Linked DNA regions of Tolumonas auensis DSM 9187. Each later gene encodes a partner of the first gene's protein in a complex. Links are inferred from orthologs where the notes say so. Each region holds a gene or a part of one and is shown on either strand. Other genes may lie near its edges. The genes, in order: pabB and TOLA_RS14075.

Region 1 (16,089 bases):
CTTTTCAACCAGATCCCGGTTAGCCCGTAAGTATTCAATTTGTGCCTGTAACCACTCATCACCATGCTCATAGGCGGCTTCTGCTGCAACCAGACCAATCAGGTTGTTATCAGCCATCAAGCCGCGCATTGCCTGCTGTAATTTAAAGCGTAAGCGGCTGTCCGGAATGATAGCAAACGAGCTGCACAGGCCCGCAATATTGAATGTTTTGCTTGGGGCCATTAATACCGCGCTGCGTGCTGCGGCTTCAGGTGAAAGTGAAGCAAAAGGAATATGTTGTGCATCTGGTTCCAGTAGCAAGTCACAATGAATTTCATCTGAAATGACGATCAGGTCGTGGCGGATTGCAATGTCAGCAATGCGTTGCAATTCTTCACGGGTAAATACGGTACCACCCGGATTATGCGGATTACATAACAGCAGTACATCGGCACTCTGCGCTTGTTGTTCCAGCATTGCAAAATCGGGCAGCCAGCGATCTTCAACCAGTTGCATTGGCAGATAGCTGACAGGGCGATCATTATGCTCAGGCGCATGCAGAAATGGATAATAGACCGGCTTCGGTGTGATAACATGCTGTTCCGGGCGACACCATGCTTTGATTCCAAAATTCAGACTAGGCACCACGCCAGGCATGAACAGCAGCCACTCCGGTTCAATTTTCCAGCCATAACGCTGTTGCATCCGTTCGATCACCAGTTCAATCAGGCGAGGGGATGGACGGCTATAGCCAAAGACACCGTGGGCCACACGTTGCTGTAATGCATCAATGACACCTTGTGGTGCCATGAAGTCGGTATCAGCTACCCATAATGGAATAATGTCCTGATCTCTATATTTATTCCATTTCAGGCTGTTTGTACCGCGGCGATCAATCTGCTTATCGAAATCAAACATGCTGCATCCCTGTAAAATTAGTGAGCAATATCAAAGAATCGCCACTCTAGGGTGAATTAATCAGTGGCGCAAGGAGAAACAAAAGCAAATGAAACGTTTATTACCCGCTTTCATGCGAAACGCGGTCGAGATGAGTTTCATGGGAGTCACATTTCTGACGGGTCTCGCTATCGCGTTTCTTGTGCCGGTATTGAGCCTGTTTCTGAGCGATGAATTGCATGTCCGCCCTTTGCTGGTGGGGGCATTTTTTACAGTGAACGCGGTGATGGGGATCATCATCGGACAAGTGCTGGCCAAGTATTCTGACAACCTTAACAATCGTAAGCCATTGATCATGATCTGTGGTATTGCCGGTATTCTGGGCAGTTTGTTATATGCGTTCGACCGGCATTTTGGTGTGTTGATCAGTCTGGGAATTGTGCTGATGAGCCTTTGTGGATCGATGACTCCTCAGCTTTACGCATTAGCCCGGGAATATACGGATGCAGAAAATAAGCAGGCGATCACTTTCAGTACGGTGATGCGTGCGCAGTTCTCACTGGCATGGGTTATCGGGCCGCCGCTGGCATTTTTTATTGTGGCTAATTTTGATTTTACCCGGCTTTTTACCGGCGTGGCTGTTCTGTATTTACTTTGTGTCCTGATCATCGTGCGCTATTTGCCGGTGATACCACGTCAGATTGTCGCACCGGATAAATCAGCCGGGAGTATCTGGCAAAATCAGCGTTTGTGTCTGTTATTTTTAAGTTCATTTCTGCTGTGGACTTGTAACAGCATGTATCTGATTACTATGCCTCTTTATATCAGCAAAGTACTGCATTGGCAGCAGGGGTTGGCGGGATGGCTGATGGGGCTGGCCGCCGGTCTGGAGATCCCGGTCATGCTGCTGGCTGGCCGTTATAGTCTGCGCATTGGGAATCGCCGGCTGATGCTGATTTCCGGTGTGTCAGCGGTGGTGTTTTATGTGGTATTGCTATTATCGCAACAACCGCTGATCCTGTTTCTGGCCCAGATACCGAATGCCTTGTTTATCGGCATTTTAGCCGGGATTGGGATGACCTGTTTTCAGGATCTGCTGCCGGGATATGCCGGTCAGGCATCAACACTATTCAGTAACAGTATCCGGTGCGGCGGTATTGTCGCGGGAATGCTTGCCGGTACTATTACTGAATGGTTCCGGTTTGATGGCGTGTTTCTCTGTGCCCTGGGATTATCGGCATGTGCATTATTGGCCTTATGGCGGATCAGCTCGCTGTAGTTGGCGGGCTGAGTTCAACCTCAGCTGATTTCTTGTTATTCAGCCAGTAACTTGCTGTCAGCGGATGTGACAGACGCAGGCATTCCAGAAGACAGTTTGCGCTTGGCCCCAGACGTTCTGGTGCCGGTACAATCAGATGTGTGAAAATCTTGCGTTCATTACCTTCGCGCAAGCGGATCCGGTGTAACTGCTGCCGCTGAATAAAACCTTCAACCAGATGTTGCGGAATCCACGCAAATCCCATTCCGGAAAGAATAGTTTCGATTGCCTCGTGAAAGTTGGTGACGGTCCAGCGCTGTTCGGCTTTCAGCCAGCCGGTTAACTCTTTCGGATTTTTAGCCGTATCGCGGATCACTATCTGCAAGTGCTGACTGAGCTCTTCACTGGTCAGCAGACCGGTTTCCAGCGCCATCGGATGCTGAGGGTGACAGACAGGCAGAAATGTTACTTCAGATAATGGTTCGCCAAGAAAACCTTTGGGCACCAGACCGGCGATCACGATGTTGGCCCGATGCTCCTGAATAAACTCTTCCGTACCACCCAGAACAGAATCGAACAGTTGCAGGTGCGTGCCCCGGGAGATGGGATAATAATTCTGCAGCGCGCGGTTCAGGGGGCGGCGTGGGTGCGCAATTTCAACCGCAAGCCGGATTTCAGCTTCCCAGCCCTGATGAATATTGTGCGCAAGCAGCTCCAGCTCCTGCATGTTCTGGTTGAGCAGTTTGGCTCTGCGCAGAAACATATCGCCGGCATCGGTCAGGTAGGCTTTACGGCCACGGACTTCCAGCAGAGCAACGCCGAGCGTTTGTTGCAGTTTGGCAATAGCATGATTGAGAGACGACTGACTCTTGTTGAGTTTTTCTGCGGCCTGAGCATAACCACCATACTCGACAACAGCCTGAAATATACGCCATTGCTCTAGTGTGCTTTTCGGACGAAACATCGCTGCCGTCTCCAATTATTTGCGCTGTTCTCAGCCAATCATCCGGAAAATATTTTGTCTGCTGGTCTAACCGCGTAGAATGCAACAGTTTTTCATTTTCAGGAGAGCATGAATGGCATTTATTTATGATTATGGTTTATTTGCTGCAAAGAGTATCACACTTGTTACAGTGATTGCTTTGGGTGTGATCACTATCATAGCTGCAATAGCCCGGAATAAAATGCGTAAAGGTGCTTTGGATATCACCGATCTTTCCGCAGATTATCAGAAAAATAAGAAGCACTTGATTGAATCATTACTGAACAAAGAACAGCGTAAAGCTTTTACTAAAGAGCAGAAAAAAGAAGCGAAAGAACAGAAAAAAAATGCAGCTGAATCAACAAAGTCCCGTCTGTTCCTGATTGATTTTAAAGGTGGAATGGATGCACGGGAAGTTTCATCGCTGCGTGAGGAAATTACGGCTGTATTAACCATGGCCAAAAGTGATGACGAAGTGCTGATCCGGGTAGAGTCGGGTGGCGGTGTCGTGCATGGCTATGGTCTGGGGGCGTCTCAGTTACAGCGCATTCGTGATCAGGGTTTGTATCTGACTGTATCGATCGATAAAGTCGCTGCCAGTGGTGGTTATATGATGGCTTGTGTGGCGCAGAAAATTATTGCGGCACCCTTCGCTATCGTGGGTTCTATCGGTGTCGTTGCTCAGTTACCCAACTTTAACCGTTTGCTGAAGAAACATGATGTTGATGTTGAATTGCACACTGCCGGACAATTCAAGCGCACCCTGACTATCTTCGGCGAGAATGACGACAAGGCCCGTGAGAAATTTAAAGCTGAACTGGAAACGGTGCATCAGCAATTCAAACAGTTCGTCAGTGAACATCGTCCGCGGATGGATATGGAGCAGATTGCTACCGGTGAACATTGGCTGGCAGCAGAAGCAAAAAAATTAGGATTGGTTGATGAGTTGCGTACCAGCGATGATTATCTGCTGTCTCAGTTTGAACAGAAGCAGGTGATTAAAGTGACTTACCACAATAAAAAAGGTCTGGCCGATCGCTTCTCACATGCAGCGTCATTAGCTGTCGAAAGAGCCGTCTACCGCATCATCGAGACCTGTAAAATCCCGTTCTGATAGTCAAAAATGAGAATTTTGCCGTTTAAACGTAAATAAAAGTTGATTATCACTGAAGCTCCAACCATTTTATAAAAAGAACAGACTTCGCCTGAATTCAGGCGAAGCTATTAAATTTGCTTAATTTTGCGTGCTAATAAGGAAATCGTCGGTCATATGGGCAAAGCACTGGTCATTGTAGAGTCCCCGGCAAAAGCCAAAACTATCAACAAATATCTGGGTAAAGACTTTATCGTCAAATCCAGTGTTGGTCATGTGAGAGATCTGCCTACGAGCGGTAGCGCATCTACATCAGCGAATAAAGAGGGTGTGAAGAAAGCGACAAAACCCAGTGCAGCGGATAAAGCGCAAAAAGAGTATTCATCGCTTGTCTCCCGCATGGGGATTGATCCTGAACATGGCTGGAAGGCACGTTATGAAATCCTTCCCGGCAAAGAAAAAGTGGTTGCCGAACTTCGCGCATTAGCCGCACAAGCCGACATCATCTATCTCGCAACCGACTTGGACAGAGAAGGGGAAGCCATTGCCTGGCATCTGCGTGAGCTGATCGGTGGTGATGAATCGCGCTTTAAGCGCGTCGTGTTTAATGAAATTACCAAAACAGCAATTCAGGAAGCATTCTCTCATCCCGGACTGCTGAATATTGAACGCGTCAATGCACAACAGGCCCGTCGTTTCCTCGACCGCGTTGTGGGTTACATGGTTTCTCCGCTGCTATGGAAAAAAATTGCACGCGGACTTTCTGCCGGGCGTGTTCAGTCTGTAGCACTGCGTTTGATTGTTGAAAAAGAGCGTGACATTAAAGCCTTTGTACCGGAAGAGTACTGGGATATTCACGCTGATACACAAACGCCAACGCGTGAAACACTACGACTGCAGGTTACTGCGCAGCAAGGCAAAACGTTCGATCCAAAGAACGAACAGCAAGCCATGGCGGCAGTGCAGACATTGAAAAATGCTGCCTATCAGGTGCGTGATCGCGAAGACAAACCGACCAGCAGTAAACCTTCGGCGCCATTTATCACATCGACCCTACAGCAGGCTGCCAGTACGCGCCTGAGCTTTGGTGTGAAAAAAACCATGATGATGGCGCAGCGTCTGTACGAAGCAGGGCACATTACCTACATGCGTACCGACTCCACGAACCTGAGTCAGGAAGCCGTCGTCACAGTCCGTGAATATATTGAACAGCAATTTGGCAAAAAATATCTGCCGAAAGAGCCGCTGACGTATGGTTCTAAAGCCAATGCGCAGGAAGCGCATGAAGCGATCCGTCCATCAAACGTTGAAGTGAAAGCGGATACGTTAAAAGATATGGAAGCAGATGCGGTTCGTTTGTATGACCTGATCTGGCGCCAGTTCGTCGCATGTCAGATGACACCGGCACAATACGACACCAGCACGCTGACAGTTACTGCGGCTGATTTTGAGCTCAAAGCCAAAGGTCGTATTCTGCGTTTCGCGGGCTGGACCAAAGCGTTACCGCCGATGGGACGCAAAGGGGACGATATTGAATTGCCTGCAGTGAATGCCGGCGATGTTCTCCAGTTGATCAAGCTGGATCCAAAACAGCACTTTACCAAACCGCCTGCGCGTTTCACCGAAGCTGCGCTGGTTAAAGAACTGGAAAAACGCGGTATTGGCCGTCCATCCACTTATGCATCGATCATTTCGACGATTCAGGATCGGGGCTATGTGAAGGTGGAATCCCGTCGTTTCTATGCAGAAAAGATGGGCGAGATCGTGACTGATCGTCTGGTGGAAAGTTTCGCTGATCTGATGAGTTATGATTTCACCGCGCAGATGGAAAACTCACTGGATAATATTGCACAGGGCAAGCTGGACTGGCATAAGCAGCTGGATGAGTTTTACGCTGAATTTAAATCTGATCTGCAAAAAGCCGAAGGCGAAGCCGGTGGCATGCGCAGCAATCAGATGGTGTTAACCGATATCGATTGTCCGACCTGTGGTCGTAAAATGGGTATCCGTACTGCATCTACCGGTGTATTCCTGGGTTGTTCCGGCTATGCCTTACCGCCTAAAGAGCGTTGCAAACAAACGATCAATCTGGTGCCGGGTGATGAATACATCGCTGCTGACTCAGAAGACGGTGAAGTGGATGCACTGCTTGCCATGCATCGCTGCAAGAAATGCGGCACAGCAATGGACTCCTATGTGCTGGATGCTACCCGGAAGATCCATATTTGCGGTAACAACCCGGATTGTGATGGTTATGAGATTGAAACCGGCCAATTCCGCCTGAAAGGCTATGAAGGCCCGGTAGTGGAATGCGATCGTTGCGGTTCAGACATGCAGCTGAAAACGGGTCGTTTTGGTAAGTTTATGGCCTGTACCAACGCTGAATGTAAGAACACCCGTAAGATCCTGAAAAACGGCGATGTGGCACCGCCGAAAGAAGATCCGGTGTTCCTGCCAGAATTGAAGTGCAGTAAATCAGATGCGCATTTTGTCTTGCGTGATGGTGCTGCCGGTTTGTTCATGGCCGCCAGCACATTCCCTAAATCACGTGAAACACGAGCGCCGCTGGTTGCTGAATTGCTTCGATTCAAAGATCGTCTGGCACCAAAACATCAGTATCTGGCGGAAGCACCTGTCGCTGATCCTGAAGGCAATCCAACCATTGTTCGTTTCAGCCGTAAAACCAAGGAGCAATATGTTGCTTCTGAAGTAGAAGGCAAAGCGACAGGCTGGGCGGCTTATTATACAAACGGCCGCTGGCAGGTTTCAGCCGGAAAGGGTAAATAACCCGCAATTATGAGTGAAGTGCAGAAATACTAAGCAGTCAGTTCATTGTTTTGTAAAAAGTATTTTGCCTTCACTCAGCCTCTGCGTATAATGCGCGCCGTTGCCATGGCAACATCTCATTGAAGCGGGAATAGCTCAGTTGGTAGAGCATAACCTTGCCAAGGTTAGGGTCGCGAGTTCGAGTCTCGTTTCCCGCTCCAAAATATGGCGCGTTAACAAAGCGGTTATGTAGCGGATTGCAAATCCGTCTAGCCCGGTTCGACTCCGGGACGCGCCTCCACTTTTTGTAATCCTCTCCGTATACTCAAAAAATCTGATTCGAATCAACCATACTGTTTTGCCAGCTGATAGAGCATTTTTGCGGTTGCCCCCCAGATAAACCAGTTATCAACGGTTAATCCGATTATTTTATGTGGTTTATTGTTTCGCTGGATGATCAGCGACTGGTAGTTACTGGTATCAAGTAGCAATTCCAGCGGCAGTTCAAATACCGCTTCTACTTCGGCTTTGGCGGGAGAGACCGTGAAGGGGTGGTGCAGCCGGGCAAGATAAGGGTGGATGTGATAGCCAGAGAGCGTTTGCCCGCCGGTCAGCTCACCAATGATCTGGATCTGGTGCGATGGGATCCCCAGCTCTTCTTCCAATTCTCTCAGACCCGTCATTTGCAGTGACGTATCGCTGGTATCTTTTCTGCCGCCGGGAAAACAGACTTGACCGGGGTGATGCCGTAACTGCCAGCTGCGTTGCGTGAAGAGAACAGACCAGCCTTCAGCCCGGGAGATAAGCGGTATGATCACTGCTGCATCACGAGTCTCCGGTGCTTTGCTGCTTTGTTCCCCGTGATGTTTTTGCAGCATAAAACGGCTGAGAAAATGATCCGTCCGGTTCATATCACCTCTTTTGCAGTACCGGCAAAATTTTCGCCAGCTTATCAAACGTCTCCTGATATTCAGCTTTTGCATCAGAATCAGCAACGATGCCGCCACCAGCCCAGACATATAACTGATGCTGCCAGGCAATCAGCGTGCGAATGGTAATGCTCGAATCCATACGGCCATGGCGGCTGAGATAGAACATACTGCCACAGTAGGCAGAACGCCGGTGTGGTTCCAGCTCTTCAATAATCTGCATCGCTCTGATTTTGGGTGCGCCGGTAATGGAGCCGCCGGGAAAGCAGGCTTGCAGTAATTCAGTCGCACTGTATTCATCAGCCAGGGTGCCGGTAACCGTCGAAACCATATGATGCACCGCTTTGAACGACTCAACATCAAACAGTTTGGGTACGCGCACGGTCCCGGGTTTACAAACACGGCCAATATCATTCCGCAGCAGATCAACGATCATCAGATTTTCTGCTCTGTCTTTTGGCGATTGCAGCAATTCTTTAATACTGGCCTGATCGGCGATTGGATCAATAAACCGGGGGCGGGTACCTTTGATGGGTTTGGTTTCAACCTGTTGCTGATTCAGCGCCAGAAAACGCTCTGGTGACAAGCTGAGAATAGCGGCCTGAGGTAACCGCATAAAAGCTGAAAAAGGCGCCTGATTCATTTGCGATAACTGACAATAGGCTTGCCATTCATCGCCTAAATATTCCGCCTGAAAACGCTGAGTCAGATTGATCTGATAGCAATCACCTGCCCGCAGATAACGCTGAATAGCATCAAAGCGGTCGGTATATTCCTGCTGAGACAAATTGGACTGCCAGTCCGAAGTTAATCTGAATGGCTGGCTGTTCCCGGCTGTCTGTTGTTGCCACCATTGCCAGCGTATTTCCAACTGTTCTTCTGAACCACAGACCAGAAAGTGAGCCTGCTGCGTGTGATGATCGAAAATCCAGGCCCAGTCATAAATTCCGACGGCGAGATCCGGCAGATCGATATCTCTTAATGCCAGTTCCGGAATTTTTTCAATCCTCCGCCCCAGATCATACCCCAGCAGACCGATAGCACCACCGATAAAGGGCAGCTCGCCAGTGTAAGTTGCGTCAGAACCGAGCAACCGGTGCAAAGTCTCTTTGAGTAGCACCAGTGGTGCGTCCGTCAACTGGCGTGTTTGCTCACCTTCCGTTATAGCAGTGATGGCGCCAACAGTCTGAAGCGTAGCAATAGGGTCAGCTGAAAAGATATCAAACCGGCTATCTATATGATCTGCACTGGCAGACTCAAATAATACTGCCCATGGCAGATGCGCAATTTTTGAGAATATCTGCTGCGCTGTCGATTGAATCGGAAATGTTTTTAGGTGAAATGTTGAAGACATGTGATAGAAAACACGATGTTACATGGCAGGGGCGATTGGCAAAGCGTATCATAAGAGAGCTTTGGTAACGAATAATTCTAATCATTTGCAACTGCCGATCTGGGTATGGAAGGCAAAATTACAGCAACAGGATGTTGTGGGTGAGTGCTAAGCTGTACGTAAGAGCACACGAGAAGAACGAAGAGAATAACAATGACAAATCCATTGGTATATCTGGTAGAGGACAGCGAAATGTTGTCCATGCTCTATCAGGATTATTTGCGTGCAGAATCCTATGAGATCAAGGCATTCCGCTTTGGGAAGGAAGGTCTGGATGCTTTGAAGGAACAGCCACCGCAGGTGTTGCTGTTAGATCTTGAACTACCGGATATGGATGGCATGGAATTGCTGCGTTATGTCTGCGAGCAAGGTCTGCCTACCAGTGTCGTGGTGATTACCGCCCATGGTTCAGTTGATATTGCTGTTGAAGCAATGCGGCACAGTGCGTTTGATTTTCTGACCAAACCATTTGATGGAAAACGGTTATGCACCACGGTGCGGAATGCCGCAAAACATCAGCAACTATCTTCATTAGTCGATACTTACCGTGCTAATTATGATTTGTCCGGCTTCGGTGGCTTCATTGGCAGCTCACTGTCAATGCAGGCGGTATATCGTATTCTGGAAAGTGCGGCACCCAGTAAAGCGACCGTTTTTATCACCGGGGAAAGTGGCACGGGGAAAGAAGTCTGTGCTGAAACTTTGCATAAAATCAGCCCACGTAAAGACCAGCCGCTGGTGGTACTGAATTGTGCAGCGATCCCCCGGGATTTGATTGAAAGTGAAATTTTTGGCCATGTAAAAGGCGCATTTACCGGTGCACTGACGGATCGGGAAGGGGCTGCGGCCCGCGCAAATGGCGGCACACTATTCCTGGATGAAATCTGTGAAATGGAATTGGATCTGCAGGCTAAATTGCTACGTTTTATTCAGACCGGCACTTTTCAGCGGGTTGGTGGCAGTAAGCTGGAAAGTGTGGATGTACGTTTTGTCTGCGCAACCAACCGTGATCCGATTGCTGAAGTTCAGGCCGGACGTTTCCGGGAAGACCTTTATTACCGTTTGCATGTCATTCCTATCGCACTGCCACCGTTACGCGAACGGGGTGACGATGTATTGGCAATTGCGCGACGTTTCCTTCGTCAGTTTGCGGTGGAAGAAAATAAACATTTTACCGATTTCAGTCCGGAATCAGCGCAAATGTTGCTGAATTATGAATGGCCGGGAAATGTCAGACAATTGCAGAATGTGGTCCGCAATATCGTGGTTTTACATGACGGTGAGAGAGTCGTGCCTTCCATGTTCCCGCCGCCACTGAACACGGTTCCGGTTACAGCGCCTGTCCCGCATACAGTATTGGTTGCTCCGGTTGCAACAACCAGCTCGGATGCTATTCGTCCGATGTGGCTGGTAGAAAAAGAAACGATCGAAAATGCGATTGCGGCATGTGACGGAAACATTCCTCAGGCGGCAGCATTACTTGAACTGAGCCCTTCTACCATCTATCGCAAACGGCTGGCCTGGCAGTCGGCCTGAGTTTCACCGGAAGATTATTGACGGAGTTGGTATATGAAATGTGTGCTGGTATCAGGCGGTGCCGCTCAGCTGCATCTTGAACTGCAGGCATTGAATGCTGATCCGGAGATCCGGTTTGTCATGATGCTGCTGGCTGCGCAAACCGGGATTTCCCATGAGGAAATCAATCATCTGTTGGTGACCAATGCAAAGCCTGTCATCGGCGGTATCTTTCCTTATGTTTTGTACGATAAATCGTTGCTGACTGCCGGTGTGGTACTTATAGGATTTACCTGTCCGTTTAATATTGCTGTCATTCCTGCACTCAGTAAAAATGACTCTGTTGAATCTGAATTGCAAAAGCAGCTTCCCTGGCAGAGTACTGAACGGGGAACTTTATTTACCTTTGTGCATGGCATGGGCTCAGGTGTTCAGCGATTAATTGATGGTTTATTTAATCAGTATGGTCTCGAAATAAACTATATCGGTGGCGGCTGCGGCTCATTACAAAAGCTTGATCAACCCTGTGTTATTACGCCTCTGGGTATTTTGGCTGATGCCGCCGTGTTGTTAATGGCAAATATTCCAAGCGGTATTGGTGTTGCACATGGCTGGCAATCCATTTCCCGGGCTCTCAAGGTCACGGAGGTGGAAGGCAATGAAATTATTTCCATTGACTGGCGACCGGCAGCCGATGTTTACCGCAATATTGTTGAAGATCACTCCGGACTGCGCTTTGCAGGAATGCCATTTTCAGAAATAGCGCGGGCCTATCCGTTTGGTATTGCAAAACTTGCGGATGAGCTGGTCATTCGTGATCCTATCGCGCTTCATGGCCAGCGCATCGTTTGTGTCGGCGAAGTCAGACGTGGTTCTTATGTGCATGTGATGCACGGTAAGCCGGATTATGTTTCTGCCGCAGCAGGAAGGGCGCGTCAGAAGGCCTCAGAAAATCTGAAAGGGCGTACTCCTCGTCTGATGCTATTCATGGATTGTATTTCGCGGGTGCTGTTTCTGGGCGAATTATTTTCCCGGGAGCTCAGCCATGTCTCTATACCGGATGTTCCGCTTGCCGGGGCGCTGACTCTGGGGGAAATAGCTAACTGCGGCTATGATTATCTGGAGCTTTATAACAAAACATCTGTAGTAGGATTACTGGCCAGTGATACGACAGGGATTAATTGAGCAGGAAGTATTACATGAAATTGCCATGTCTATTGGCGAGAGTATTGAGCTGGAAAAAATGCTGGCGGAATGTATTCCTGTTTTTCTGCGGGGATTAGGCTGTGCCACGGCCGTCGTTTTGCTGCGGGATGAGCAAGATGATTTTTATACACCTTCTTACATTTTACCGCGGGCTGCGGTCCGGAATAATTACCTGCATCAGGCTATAAATCACTCACTGGAATGTCTGATTAACCACGAGCCATTGCCTGTCCCTCTGCGTTATTTTGAATCCGCCGGACTTTATTACTATGCGTGGGCAATACAGGATTTCGGTGCGTTACTGTTGGGCCGCAGTGCTCCGTTCCGTGAAGGCTTGCTCAGGGAAATGGAGCCTCTTGTTAATAAACTGGCACTGGCACTAACCAGTTGTCGTCAGTACCAACGGTTGAAACTGGCACAACAAAGTATGATCCAGGCCAGAGATGAGGCTCAGGCGGCTAATAAAGCTAAAAGCCATTTTCTGGCGACGATGAGCCATGAGATCCGGACACCGCTGAATGCGGTGATCAATCTTTCGGAGTTATTGCTGGAAACACAGCTGGATGACCGGCAACGTAAATTAACGCAGGGGGTCTGTGAAGGCGGTCGCTCGTTGCTGCAACTGGTCAATGATGTACTTGATTTCTCCCGTATAGAAGCTGGCCGGCTGGAACTGGTTACAACATCATTCAGATTGCATGATTTACTTGATGGTCTGGCGTCCTTGTTTGAGAAAGAAGCCGTTATAAAGAAACTGCATTTTGGCCTGAGTATTAGTCCGGACGTCCCTGACGTTATTGCTGCTGATCCTTCCCGGTTACGTCAGATATTGCAAAACCTGCTGGCGAATGCCATTAAATTTACTGAAAAGGGAAGTGTCAGCATTGCTGTAAGAATGTTGGCCGCAAATCAGCAAAAGCCGCCGGATTCAGTTCCTATGATGATCTTTCACATCAGCGATACAGGTATCGGGATTTCAGAGTCTGATCAGCAACGGCTATTTCAGGAGTTCTCTCAGGTCGATACGAATCTGGATCGCCGCTTTGGTGGCTCAGGGTTAGGCTTGGCAATTGCCGCCAGGCTGGTCATGTTGATGGGCGGTAAAATCGGTTGTCATTCAGTTGCAGGAATTGGCAGCACTTTCTGGTTTACCTTACCGGCTAAAACGAATGGTGTTGTGCATGAACAGAATATTGCCGATGACTCCGGCTTGCTGCCTGTTAATGTGTTGCTGGTGGAAGATAGTCTGACCAACCAGATGGTAGCGACAGCGATGCTGGAAAAAACAGGCTGTCAGATAACCATCGCTAATGATGGCTATGAATCTCTGGAGAAAGTCCGGCAGGCCGAATTTGATGTCGTGTTGATGGATGTGTCTATGCCGGGGATGGATGGCCTGGAAGCCACGCGGCGGATCAGGGCAATGGGCGGTCGTTATCTGACATTACCGATTCTGGCGATGACAGCGCATGCTTTTGCGCATGATCGTGAAGCCTGTTTAGAAGCGGGGATGAACGATTATCTGAGTAAACCTCTGCAGCGGGAACAGCTCTATTCATTGCTGAAGAAGTGGGCGTTGAACAATGATAAAGGAATGGTGCCGGAAGTAGTGCCACCGCCGGTTGCTATGATTGGCACAACGAACCCCATTCTTGATGACCGTATTATTCAGACTCTACTCAATGATACCAGTCCGGATTTATTCAAACAGCTGGTGGTCATCTTTCTGCAGGAAAGCCGGGAACATTTTGACGCCATGGCGTTATCGATTCCGCAGGGCGATCTTGTGGCTGCGGCAAAGAGTGCGCATGCGGTTAAGAGTAGTGCCGGAGCACTCGGAGCTGTGGCATTGCAGGATATGTGCGGTCAGCTGGAGATTGCCTGCCGTGAATCCAAACCGCACATCGCGGCATTGCTGCAGGCGACGACAAACGTGGCAGAGGCGTCCTGGCAGGCACTGCACAGCCGGTTAAATAAAAGCTGATTTAACCGGCCGGACGTTTTTATTCTACTTCGTTATCGGTATCTCTTTCGACATACGCCACTTCGGCAGGCGCTTTCTTGCGCACAGGTGCAAACCCGTCAGTGTCACCCACGTTAGGCGTTGCGTTACGTCCCGGTCTGTTTTTAGACTCTTTACGAACCGGTCCCTTCGTTGCCGTGTTCTTATTAAAGGAACGTTTTCCTTGCGCGGCTGCTTTAGCTTCCGCCAGAGGATGCGCACCTTTACCGGAGAATTTTGTATTCTTCTGTGCCAGCACACCTTTGAATCTGCCTTCCAGTCCGGGTATTACCGTAAAAGTAACTTCACGACGCTGCAACGCCATCAATCCCTGAAAGGATACCCAATCTTTAGGGCTGATAAGTGAAACTGCGTTGCCTTGATTGCCGGCACGTCCGGTTCGACCGATACGGTGGATATATTCTTCAGGCAGTTTCGGCATATCGAAGTTAACAACCAGCGAGACATGCAGCAGATCCAGCCCGCGGGCAGCAACATCCGTTGTGAACAGTACTTTGGCATGTCCACGGGAGAACTGATCGATCACCTGGTTGCGTTGAGCCTGTTTCATATCGCCGGATAACGCCAGTGCCGGGATATTCAACTCACTGTATTGTTTCGCCAGACGCTCGGTATCTTCGCGGGTCGCAAGAAAGACAATTGCCTGCTGATAATCTGGTTGCGACAGCAGATGCTTTAACAGCGCCTGTTTATGATCCAGATGATCACATAAATGGAAGACTTCATTGATATCGGCATGAATGGCGTGCATTTCGCCGATAGAGATACTCTGCGGTGCTTTCAGGATGTACCCCGACAGCATTTCCACAGACTGGTTATTCAGCGTTGCGGAAAACAACCAGGTCTGACGCAAACGATGTGATGCGGCTGAATGGATGGCTTTTAATGCATCAGCAAAACCCAGATCCAGCATGCGGTCTGCTTCATCCAGAACCAGAATTTCCACGCCGTCAAACAGGAAACTGCGGGCAGTCAGGTGGTTTAACAGACGTCCTGGTGTTGCCACCAGAATTTCCGGCGTTTTACGCAGCGCTTTAATCTGATCGTTAAAATTCTCGCCACCGAGCACCAGACTGCAGTGAACTTGTGTACCAGCGACCAGAAAACGAAGCTGTGCATAAACCTGTTTCGCCAGTTCACGTGTCGGCGCCAGAATCAATGCGCGCGGGCCACGGGTAGAAAGCGCTCTTGAGGTTAACAGCCGATGCATTAACGGAAGCAGATAGGCCAGCGTTTTACCTGAGCCAGTCTTGGAAGCCACGGCAAGATCGCGCCCTATTAACGCATAAGGGATAGTCTGAGCCTGCACTTCGGTCATCTCGGTGTAATCAAGATGCGCCATGGCCTCTTTTAAGCGTTTATGCATAGTCAGTTCAGCAAAGCGCAATGTAAATCTCCTGTTTGGAATTGGCAGATACCTTTTCATGCATTATACCCTGTGCCGGACGCCTGGGCGAACAAAGTCACAATATGATTGACGCGAAGGTGCAATCTAACTAGATTAATTCGCCACAAACGGGCAAACCGGAATTGCCCGTAATTAGAAATTGCGCAGAGGTCACGATGTATAAGACAGACGATGTAAGGATCAAAGAGATCAAAGAATTATTACCGCCAATCGCATTGCTGGAACGGTACCCTGCGACTGAAACTGCTACGCACACGGCATTTGAAAGTCGTCAGGCTATTCATAACATTCTCAATGATCAGGATGACCGTCTGCTGGTTGTGATTGGTCCATGTTCGATTCATGATCCTGAAGTTGCTATCGAATACGGTAAGCGTCTGCTGGCTATGCGTGAAGAGCTGAAAGATCAGCTGGAAATTGTTATGCGCGTCTATTTCGAAAAACCACGCACAACAGTTGGCTGGAAAGGTCTGATTAACGACCCTTATCTGGATAACACCTACAAGATCAACGATGGTTTGCGTATTGGCCGCAAACTGCTGCTGGATCTGAACAACATGGGTATGCCAACAGCGACCGAGTTCCTGGATATGATCACGCCACAATACATGGCTGATCTGATGAGCTGGGGTGCAATCGG
Region 2 (10,823 bases), 1.5 Mb from region 1 along the record:
AGAAGGCTCAATCACCTGCCGTAACCGGGCATGAGCATACTGCTTTTTCTGCTCGGTGATCTGCACACTGACTTTTTCGCCAGGCAGGACTCCTTCGACAAAACAGGCTTTACCCTGATAGCGACCCACACCGGTCAGGTGGTGATCCAAGTTATCGATAGTTATCTCTACCGCCTGGGTAGGTAATGCTTTAGGTTTGGGTTGGAAAAACTGAACCATATCTCTTGGTGGCTTATCGTTAGGTAGGTATGATGCTGAAAGAGAAGCACCGGAATACTTTATTGTCCCACAAGTACGGGTCAACCAAAACAGACTATGACGAAATATGGCCTGCGCGCCCGCGTTCTTGCATTCACTATTATACCAACGCTGCTGATCGGTACGCTTTTAGCTGGCTATTTTATTTTTCATCGCCACCAGCAGATCGAAAATTTCATGATCGAGCAAGGCACCAGCGTGATAGAACCGCTGGCAATTGCCAGTGAATATGGCCTGACCCGCTCCAGCCGGGAAGATCTGCGCCGGTTGATCAGCACCAGTCATCGTCGTAACTCACCCCTGATTAAATCCATCGCGATCTTTACCAAAGACAACAATCTGTTTGTCACCTCGAACTTTCACCGTGATTTTATGCAGATGCGTTTGCCGGAAGGCAGAAGTATTCCGGAGCTGACCAGCGTTGAACATCTGGATGACTATATTATCCTGCGGACACCTATTCTGGCAGAAAACAGCCTGAGTGAAACGTCGCTGCAAACCAGCAGTACGCCGGAAGTGATTGGTTACATGGCCATCCAGCTCAATATTGATCGCTCGGTGATTGCGCAGTACCGGGATACCGCGACGGCCATTTTCATCGTGCTGCTCGGTTTGATCATGAGCCTGTTTTTTGGTCTGAATCTGGTGCATGTGGTCATCGAGCCCATAAACCGTATGGTACGCGCGGTTTATCATATTCGTGAAGGCCGGCTGGATACCCGTGTGCGCGGCAAGATGGATGGTGAACTGGACATGCTGAAAAATGGTATCAACGCGATGGCGAAAGCGATCAGCGAATACCATAACGAAATGCAGCAGAGTATCGATCAGGCCACCTCCGATCTGCGGGAAACGTTAGAGCAGATCGAGATCCAGAACGTCGAACTGGATATGGCGAAAAAGCGTGCCCAGGAAGCGGCCCGTATCAAATCCGAATTCCTGGCCAACATGTCGCACGAACTGCGAACTCCGCTCAATGGCGTCATTGGCTTTACCCGTCAGCTGTTTAAGACTCAGCTCAGCCTGCATCAGCGTGACTATTTAAGCACCATCGAGCATTCAGCCAAGAATCTGCTCAGCATCATCAATGACATCCTCGACTTCTCGAAACTGGAAGCCGGCAAGCTGACGCTGGAAAACATTCCGTTCAACATCCGTGAAATGATTAATGATACGGTCACGCTGCTGGCGCCGTCGGCACATGACAAAAAGCTGGAGTTATCGCTGCTGGTCAGCCAGCCGATACCGGATCTGGTTGCCGGGGATCCATTACGTCTGCAGCAAATCATCACCAATATCGTCGGTAATGCCATCAAGTTCACCGAACAGGGAATGGTGAACATCCATGTCAGTACCACCCCTTCCATCGACCAGCAAAAAGTACTGCTGCGGTTCCGGATCCGTGATACCGGGATTGGTATGGATGATGAGCAGCTGATGCGTCTGTTCCAGCCGTTCATTCAGGGCGACAGTTCCATTTCACGCCGTTATGGCGGTACCGGGCTGGGTCTGGTGATCAGCCAGAAACTGATTGAGCAGATGGATGGTTCCATGCAGGTGCATTCTGAACCGAACCAGGGTTCTGAATTTACGATCACGATGCCGTTAGAACTGGTTTCAGAGGAAGGGAATATCCCTGCGGAACAGTTACTGCTGGCCGGGAAAAATGTGCTGTTGTGGGAAAATGCAATCTGGAGCCGGGAGTCCTGTTTAAGTCTGCTTAATGAATGGAAAATGCAGACGGTTCTGGAAAATGATGAACAAACTTATGCCGGTGCGTCGTTCTACGCCATGATCATCGGCTTTGCACCCGAAACCCCGACGGAGCAAATCCAGCATACGGTTGATCTTTGTCTGCAACGTTATCAGCTCGATAAATTAATCGTATTAATTAACTCCAGCGATCCGACTCTGCATGAAAAACTGATGCAGAATAATAAGATATATTCGCTCAGTAAGCCGGTGATCCACAGCAAGTTGCTCCAGGCCCTGCTACAACCATTGCCACCGATACAGATACTGGCAGAACCTGCAGAACAGCATAAAGAGAAATTACCGTTACGGATCCTGGCTGTTGATGATAATCCGGCTAACCTGAAACTGATTGTCGCTTTGCTAAACGACTTAGTCGATGAGGTCCACTCCTGTCAGGACGGGCATCTGGCTGTCTCTCTGGCGGAAAAGACGCGTTTTGATATTATTTTTATGGATGTACAGATGCCGATCATGGACGGTATTCAGGCCTGCCAGATCATCCATCAGAATACCTGTAACAAACTGACACCGATTATCGCCGTCACCGCACACGCCTCTCCCGGCGAGCGCGAACGTCTGATGTCCAGTGGTATGGATGAGTATCTGTCAAAACCAATCGATGAAATTCAGCTAAAACGACTGCTGCTGCAGTTCAGTGATCTCAAATCCACTGCTGCCAGACTAACATTTATTGACTGGAACCTGGCGCTGGAAAAAGTAAAAGGGAATGAAGCACTGGCCCGAGATATGCTGCAGATGCTGGTCGCCAGCTTTGATGAGATCACGCCGATGATCGAGGCTTCCGCCGCAGGGACAGAATGTGCTGACTTACTCGATACGATCCATAAATTACGTGGCGGGGCAGCCTATTGCGGCGTACCACAATTGCAATCCAGTTGTGCCGGACTGGAACAGGGACTACGTTCCGGCCTCAGTTGCAGTGCATTTGAACCGGAATTACTGGAGTTGCTGGATATTATGGCTGCCGTAAAAGAAGAGTCGGCCAAATGGTTAGAGCAGGCAGGTTAAATACCTGCCTGTCATGTCATGCGGTAGTTCAGGAGCGCTGATTTTCTACCGGTTTGGCATAAGTTGCTTTCGCAATATCACGCCACTTCGGATCCATTGCAGCCATTCGCTGTTCAAACTGAGCGCGTTGTTCCGCAGTGATGTCGGCAGATGCTTCACCAGCAGCCAGCACATTGGATGCAAACAGACGATATTGGCTATGAATAGCACGATCTATAACTTGCGCTAGTTCTTCCGGCGTTTCAAAGCCATCGGTCAGCGGTTTGCCAACACTGACATGCACCCGTCCCTTATAGCCAATGATACCAGCCACAATACTCTCGATATCCTCAAATTCACTTTTCTGGTAAGAACCAGTCGTTGAGGTCTCGTACAGCTCGCGCGCCTTGGCTTCATCACCCGGATCGTATTCATAAGAGATCGCGACCGGCACAATGTTCAGCTGTTGCATATATTCCACAAAGCCCAGCTTTTTCTGCTTACCAGCCATGTGGAACATTTTCAGAATGGCAGGATCGGTGCAGTCATTACCGTCTTTCGCCCGTCCTTCTTTCTGTGCGATCCAGATGTTGTGACCTTCCTGCAGTGAATCCGCAATATAAGAGGAAAGTTCACTGAAGGTTTTCGCCATCTCACGCGGGCCTTTCGCCGAACGTTTTACGATGAAACTTTTGTTCAGACGCATCAGTTCAGTGGCACAGGGTTTACGCAATAAATTATCGCCAATCGCAATACGCGCCGTATCCAGACCACACTGATACAGACCCCAGTTCACGAAAGCAGGGTCCATCGCAATATCACGGTGGTTAGAGATAAACAGATATCCCTTACCTGACTGCAGATTTTCCAGACCAGAATAAGTCACGCCATCGGTGGTCTTCGCAATCATCTGCTCCATAAAATGGGCAACCTGTTGCTGTACATCATCGACGGTACGGACATTCGCGACACGCTTATGCAGCGCACGCCGGATCAAGGGTTTTAATACCCAGCCAAAATAGTTGACCGCATGTGGAAAACGAAAACGCGCCACAGCACTGATCAATTCTTCATCACTGATCAGTCGCTCGATCGCGGCCGGAACTTCATTATCATTGTACGGACGGATCTCTTTATAACGATCCAATTCATCAAGCGATGTTGTCATGCCAATATCTTTCTATGCAGCGAGTAAAAACGGCGCAATTCTACACGGATTTGACATAAACACTATTAATTGGCGGGAAATAAGCCCGATCCAGATTTATGGCAACGCCCATTTCACTCAAACCAGATCAACGCAACACAAAGTGCCGTTAATCCGCCCATGATGCGATTCCAATATTCCCAAGCTCTGGGTGTTTTTAACCATTGACCGACTTTCACGCCAAATAAAGTCCACATCGAGCTGGTTTTTAAACAAATCAGACAAAACACCACCAGTACCCAAATCACCGATGACCAATACTGCTCACCTAACAGGGTAAAACTACCAATTGCTGACAGACTCATCAGCCAGGCTTTCGGATTCATAAACTGAAACAACACCGCCTGATGAAAACGCCACGGCTTGATGGTCTGTGTTTTGACGGCCGTATCCAGCTTTGGCATACCGGCTTGCGCGATTTGCCAGGCCAGATAAAGCAGATAGCCCGAGCCGCCGATCTTCAGCATCCACTGCAACAACGGCCATTGCTGGAATACGGCACCCACGCCCAGCGCCATCAGAGTCAGCATACAAACCAGACCGCCACTGATCCCGGCAATGTGCTGAATGGATTGCCAGAAGCCAAAACGGGCACCGGAGCTGGTCAGCATGACGTTGTTCGGACCAGGAGTAACACAGGTGATCCAGGCAAAAGCAATCAGTGACAATAACAGGCTTTGTTCCATTGGTTTACTCCTTGCAATAATTGTATCGATACAATTAATCAAAAACAGTGGAATTGAACTACATCAATCGTTGAATTCACGTTATATTGAAGCCATTCAAAGGATCAACAGGTTTATTGTCACCATGACAATTTGGAATCCGCAGCTTTCCGGTCAGGGACCGCTCTATCGTCAACTGGCGCAGGCTATCGGTCAGGCGGTGGAACAGGGTGAATTACAACCCGGGCAACGCTTACCGACGCATCGCGCCCTAGCCGATCGACTGGGTGTCACGGTTGGCACCATCACTCGCGCATACAGTGAAGCGGAACATCAGGGCTGGGTAACCGCAAGAGTCGGTGCCGGCACTTATGTGCGCGAAGAAACGGGAGAGCCGGCATTAAACTGGCACATCCGTCAGCCGGATCCCTCCCGGATCGAATTGTGGCAAAACCTGCCGATCCTGCAGGATCGGGAAAATGCCTTCCGGGATGCCATGGAGCAATTGCTGGCAACACCCGGCCGCATCAATGCGTTGATGGAATACAGTTCGGTGAATGGCGAGTTGTCGCAGCGGGAAACGGTCTGTCACTGGCTGAGTCAATACGGATTCAGCACAGCTCAACCTGAGCGGTTGTTCTTCAGTTTTGGTGCTCAGAATGGTTTATTACTGAGTCTGATGGCCTGCGGTGCCGTCGGAGAAACCATATTATGTGAAGGACTGACTTATCCGGGGCTCAGCACATTATCGCATTCGTTACGCATTCAGCTGAAAGGGCTGACGATGGATGAGGAAGGTCTTTTGCCACAGGCACTGGAAAAGGCATGTCAGACCGGCAACTACCGGACGTTATATCTCACGCCGACAATTCAGAATCCGACGACTGCGACCATGAGCCTCTCCCGGCGCGAGGAGATCCTGGCACTGTGCGAGCGTTATCAGCTGACGGTCATTGAAGACGATGTCCATGGCCTATTACCGGAAATTCGGCCGCCAGCACTGGTGGAGCTAGCGCCGGAACGCGTCATTCATCTGGGCAGTTTTGCTAAAAACACCAGTGCCGGATTGCGTCTGGGCTACATGCTGGTACCGGCACATTTACATGCGGCCATGTCGATTGCTGTACGTGGTTCCAGCTGGATGATCACGCCACTGATGATTGAGCTGACCTGCCAATGGCTGTTATCCGGACAAGCAGACCGTATGTTACTGCAACAACGGAAAACATTACGGGAACGCGGAGCACTGCTGCGTCATCATTTAGGCCATTATCAGGTACAGTATCAGGAAGGTGGTATGCATGCCTGGTTACCCCTCCCGGCTCACTGGCGTAGTCAGGCCTTTGTGCAGGCAACAAACCAGCATGGTGTCGGTGTCGCGGGGGCCGAGCTGTTTGCTGCCGCGCACTATCCTTCCCCGCAGGCAGTGCGTATTTCCATCAGTCATCCGGCCGATAATATTTCGCTGGATAAAGCATTACGGGTATTGAGACAATTACTGGATAGTGAACCAACTCCCCAATGGGTGATATGAGGTCATGCAATGATAATACCCTGGCAACAACTCCCTGCCGCCACCCTGGATAGCCTGATTGAATCCTTCGTATTACGTGAAGGCACCGATTATGGCGAACAAACATTCTCGCTGGCTGAAAAAGTAGAGCAGGTCCGTCAGCAACTGGAACACGGTGATGTAGTCATCTTATACAGTGAACTGCATGAATCAGTGACGATTGCGCCAAAAGAGGCCATCCAGGTGATCGGGGATGTAACAGAAATTTAAAATATCCCACTCCGGCTGTAACAAGCGGCTTATTTGCATAAGCATCTCTTGTCATTACTTTTTCTGCACCTTATGCTAAGTCGTTATTGCGAGCTTACGTTTAAACTTCGTTCGTTACCGGAAAGGGACGGGCTCGTCACTAAATTTGTGTCATTTTCGCCACAGATCCTGTTTTGATGTTTCGATTGACTCAAAATAGTAAGAAATAAAAAAAGCATGTATCACTCTTCGCAGTGATGCAATGCACAGGCGCTCAAGAGGACAGATAATGGTAATCGGCAAACCGCAAAGCGATCCAACACAGGAATGGTTTCTATCTCACTGCCATATTCATAAATATCCGGCAAAAAGCACACTGATCCATGCCGGTGAAAAAGCAGAAACTTTGTACTACATCATCAAAGGTTCTGTTGCAGTGCTGATCAAAGATGAAGAAGGCAAGGAAATGATTCTGTCTTACCTGAATCAGGGAGACTTTATCGGCGAACTGGGTCTGTTCGATGAAAGCGAAAACCCAACTCGTTCAGCCTGGATCCGCGCTAAAACCTCTTGTGAAGTGGCTGAAATTTCTTACAAGAAATTCCGTCAGTTAATCCAGGTTAACCCTGAAATTCTGATGCGTTTGTCTTCCCAGATGGCGCGTCGCCTGCAGAGCACCAGCCAGAAAGTCGGCAACCTAGCCTTCCTGGATGTAACGGGTCGTATCGCGCAGACATTGCTGAATCTGGCAAAACAGCCTGATGCGATGACTCATCCGGACGGCATGCAGATAAAGATCACCCGTCAGGAAATCGGTCAGATCGTGGGTTGTTCCCGTGAAACTGTGGGCCGTATTCTGAAAATGCTGGAAGATCAGGAACTGATCACCGCACACGGTAAAACAATTGTCGTGTTCGGCACTCGTTAATCCCGGTTAAAGCATACGATCACCATCTCCTTCGGAGGTGGTTTTTGAATGACAGTAAAAAGGCTGCAAACGCAGCCTTTTTTGTCTCTGCCTGAAAGACAGCTTACGCTTTTACCACCTGAGCGACGGCCAGGGTAAAACGACGCATACCTTCGGCGAACTCTTCTGCCGTCAAATTCAGTGCCGGAGCAAAACGCACCACATTTGGGCCAGCCACCAGCACCAGTACGCCCTGCTCAATTCCCGCATCCACAAACGCTTTGGCTTTACCGGCAAAGGCCTCGGTTAATACAGCACCAAGCAGTAAACCCTGACCACGGACTTCACTGAAACAATGATATTCAGCGTTGATCTTTTCCAGTTCAGCACGGAACCAGCCTTCGCGCTCTTTCACACCAGCCAGCATCGCTGGATCATTGATCAGATCAAACGCGGTTTCAGCCACTGCACAGGCCAGCGGGTTCCCACCGAAAGTCGTGCCATGCACACCCGGCTGGAATACCTGAGCAACCGCTTCACGTGTCAGCATCGCCGCAATCGGGAATCCGCCACCCAAAGCTTTGGCAGTCGTCAGAATATCCGGCTCCACACCCATCTGCATATAAGCAAACAGGCTACCGGTACGCCCCATGCCAGTCTGTACTTCGTCAAAAATCAGCAGTGCATTATGTTGATCACACAGCTCGCGAACTGCTTTGGCAAATTCTTTATCGGCTGGTAACACCCCGCCTTCACCCTGCAATGGCTCCATCACCACCGCACAGGTACTGTCAGAAATCAGCTCTTTCAGTGCTGCAATATCATTATAAGGAATATGCTGGATCGCTCCCGGACGCGGGCCAAAGCCATCAGAGTAATGTGACTGACCACCCACGCTCACAGTGAAGAAAGTACGGCCATGGAAACCCTGCAGGAAGGCAATGATCTGGTTTTTCTGCTCGCCGAATTTTTCTTTGGCATAACGACGCGCCAGTTTGAATGCCGCTTCGTTAGCTTCTGCGCCGGAGTTACAGAAAAACGCACGATCAGCAAATGTCGCATCAACCATTTTACGTGCCAGACGCAATGTCGGTTCGTTGGTCATCCAGTTACTGACATGCCACAGACGCTGCCCTTGTTCAGTCAGGGTTTTAACTAAAGCCGGATGACAGTGACCCAGCGCATTGACCGCGATACCACCCGCGAGATCGATATATTCGCGATCCTGTTGGTCCCATAAACGGGAAGCCAGACCACGCACCGGAATGAAAGCTGCGGGAGCATAAGTTGGGACAATGACTTCATCAAACCAACTACGCGTCACCTGCATCTGTTCTGTCATACAAACTCCTTAGCACTGTAAAACCAGGAAAATGAAAATTTAATCAATTAGAGTGCATAATATATCACCACAAATGGTGACACCCAATAACGAAACACTATTGCTGCAGGAAATTTGCTAATAATTCGAGTCCCTGCTCACTCAGTATACTTTCGGGATGAAACTGAACGCCTTCCACAGGAAGGCTGCGATGACGTAATCCCATTATCTCTCTGGCAACCCCCGCTTCCGGCAGGGTCCAGGCTGATACCTCAAACTCCGCCGGTAATGACGATTCTTCAACCAGCAAGGAGTGATAACGCGTCACCGTCAACGGATTGTTTAATCCGCGAAAGACACCTTTGCCATCGTGACCAATGAGACTGGTTTTGCCATGCATCACCTGGCGCGCCCGGATCACCGTGCCGCCAAATGCCTGAGCAATGGCCTGATGCCCGAGACAAACGCCGAGGATCGGTATTTTTCCGGCAAACATACGGATCGCATCCAGCGAGATCCCTGCCTCATTGGGTGTACACGGACCGGGCGAAATAACCAGATGCGAGGGGCGTAGTGCTGAGATGTCCGGGATAGTCACGGCATCATTGCGACGCACATCCACCTGCGCACCCAGCTGTCCGAAATACTGCACCAGGTTATAGGTAAAAGAGTCATAGTTATCGATCAGCAGGATCATAATTACTCCGCACTCAGCCGCAGCAACGCTTATATTTTTTACCACTCCCGCACGGGCACGGATCGTTAGGTTTGGTTTTCACCGCACGGGTATAAGGCAAAAATTCCCCGGTGGTATACACCCATTCACCGTCATAACGCACAAACTGCGAACGCTCAATATGCGGATGCAATCCCGTCTGGTCGCGATACCAGGCACAGAAGGTGACTTCACCTTGCTCTCCGTGCACTTTCGTCTCACGGATCTCCAGCTTTTCCCATTTAGCTAACCGGCTTTCTTCCGCCAGTTCCGCTTCACTCACCGCAGGCCGGTTATCAGGATGCCAGGTTTTCAGTACATATCCCCACGCATCCGCCCGGGAAAATGCGGTAAAACGCGAACGCATTAACTGTTCCGGCGTCTCTGCCGTTTTCTCTCTGTTCAGTAGCGGCTGACAACACTGAGAAAAGAGCTTTTTACTACCGCAAGGGCACAATTCTGTGCTGGATGACATAGTGTTTCCTGAGAAGCCAACAAAGCACTGATTTTAACACAGCCCTCTTTACAGCTCAGTTCCATACAGCCGGATTTTTACCGCCGACAAATCTAAAACAGTGAAAATAAACTACGCTTGGATAATGGGATACCGTGTCCGGAGCATCATCATGCCGTCTTGTCAGACATTGCAGGTTCGGGGCAGAACATTTGTTGCAGGTGATTTACATGGCTGCCTGTCACCGTTGCAATCCATACTGCAACAGGTTCACTTTTCTGCCGATCAGGGCGATGTATGCATTCTGCTGGGTGACCTGACCGATCGCGGGCCAGATAGCCCCGGTTGCCTGAAGTTACTGGATCAACCCGGGATCTTCGCTATCCAGGGAAACCACGAACAGATGTGCTGTTCTGCCTGGAGAGAGGAACCGCTGTCGGAATATTGCTGGATCAGAAATGGAGGAAACTGGTTCTATGAGCTTCCGCCGGAAGAACAGCAAAGAACCAAAGAGCACTGGCTTCCCAGACTGGAACAATTGCCGCTCGTCATTGATCTCTTTACTGCAGATAACCTGCACATCGGCATCTGTCACGCAGATCCGGTGTTCAATGACTGGCAGGAATTACGGACCGCATTAAATGAATACAAGCAGAAAAAACGGGAAGACCTGATTGAAAAACTGATCTGGTCACGAGAACGGATCTCGCTGGCCAATAAAACAGATCTGCTCTCCGATGCTTATCGGATCAAAGGCGTCGACTGGTGCAT

Evidence for each region.
Region 2: the proteins of pabB (region 1) and TOLA_RS14075 are in contact, whole or in part, in a solved structure (PDB 8RP0), measured with the Escherichia coli proteins. The link is inferred for Tolumonas auensis DSM 9187 from one-to-one orthologs.

Annotation. Positions count from the first base shown.
Region 1 is NC_012691.1:1,523,472-1,539,560, forward strand. What follows is about bases 7,074-9,998. They hold pabB (aminodeoxychorismate synthase component I), read right to left. Parts: upstream 9,259-9,998; coding sequence 7,888-9,258; downstream 7,074-7,887. Other genes in these bases: TOLA_RS07075 (CoA pyrophosphatase), read right to left, coding at 7,320-7,886; TOLA_RS07085 (sigma-54-dependent transcriptional regulator), read left to right, coding at 9,445-9,998. Also shown: TOLA_RS07040 (MalY/PatB family protein), read right to left, coding at 1-897; TOLA_RS07045 (sugar efflux transporter), read left to right, coding at 986-2,155; TOLA_RS07050 (LysR family transcriptional regulator), read right to left, coding at 2,142-3,098; protease SohB, read left to right, coding at 3,211-4,230; topA (type I DNA topoisomerase), read left to right, coding at 4,387-6,996; more of TOLA_RS07085, read left to right, coding at 9,999-10,833; TOLA_RS07090 (FIST signal transduction protein), read left to right, coding at 10,867-11,997; TOLA_RS07095 (response regulator), read left to right, coding at 12,023-14,002; TOLA_RS07100 (DEAD/DEAH box helicase), read right to left, coding at 14,022-15,428; 3-deoxy-7-phosphoheptulonate synthase AroG, read left to right, coding at 15,605-16,089. UniProt on the Escherichia coli protein: Part of a heterodimeric complex that catalyzes the two-step biosynthesis of 4-amino-4-deoxychorismate (ADC), a precursor of p-aminobenzoate (PABA) and tetrahydrofolate.
Region 2 is NC_012691.1:3,013,857-3,024,679, forward strand. The notes cover bases 7,792-10,738. They hold TOLA_RS14075 (anthranilate synthase component II), read right to left. Parts: upstream 9,581-10,738; coding sequence 9,002-9,580; downstream 7,792-9,001. Other genes in these bases: TOLA_RS14070 (aspartate aminotransferase family protein), read right to left, coding at 7,792-8,904; TOLA_RS14080 (YchJ family protein), read right to left, coding at 9,594-10,073; TOLA_RS14085 (metallophosphoesterase), read left to right, coding at 10,225-10,738. Also shown: 23S rRNA (uracil(1939)-C(5))-methyltransferase RlmD, read right to left, coding at 1-219; two-component sensor histidine kinase BarA, read left to right, coding at 316-3,042; TOLA_RS14045 (1-acyl-sn-glycerol-3-phosphate acyltransferase), read right to left, coding at 3,071-4,189; TOLA_RS14050 (LysE family translocator), read right to left, coding at 4,303-4,914; TOLA_RS14055 (aminotransferase-like domain-containing protein), read left to right, coding at 5,039-6,427; TOLA_RS14060 (YheU family protein), read left to right, coding at 6,437-6,676; cAMP-activated global transcriptional regulator CRP, read left to right, coding at 6,945-7,583; more of TOLA_RS14070, read right to left, coding at 7,687-7,791; more of TOLA_RS14085, read left to right, coding at 10,739-10,823. UniProt on the Escherichia coli protein: Part of a heterodimeric complex that catalyzes the two-step biosynthesis of 4-amino-4-deoxychorismate (ADC), a precursor of p-aminobenzoate (PABA) and tetrahydrofolate.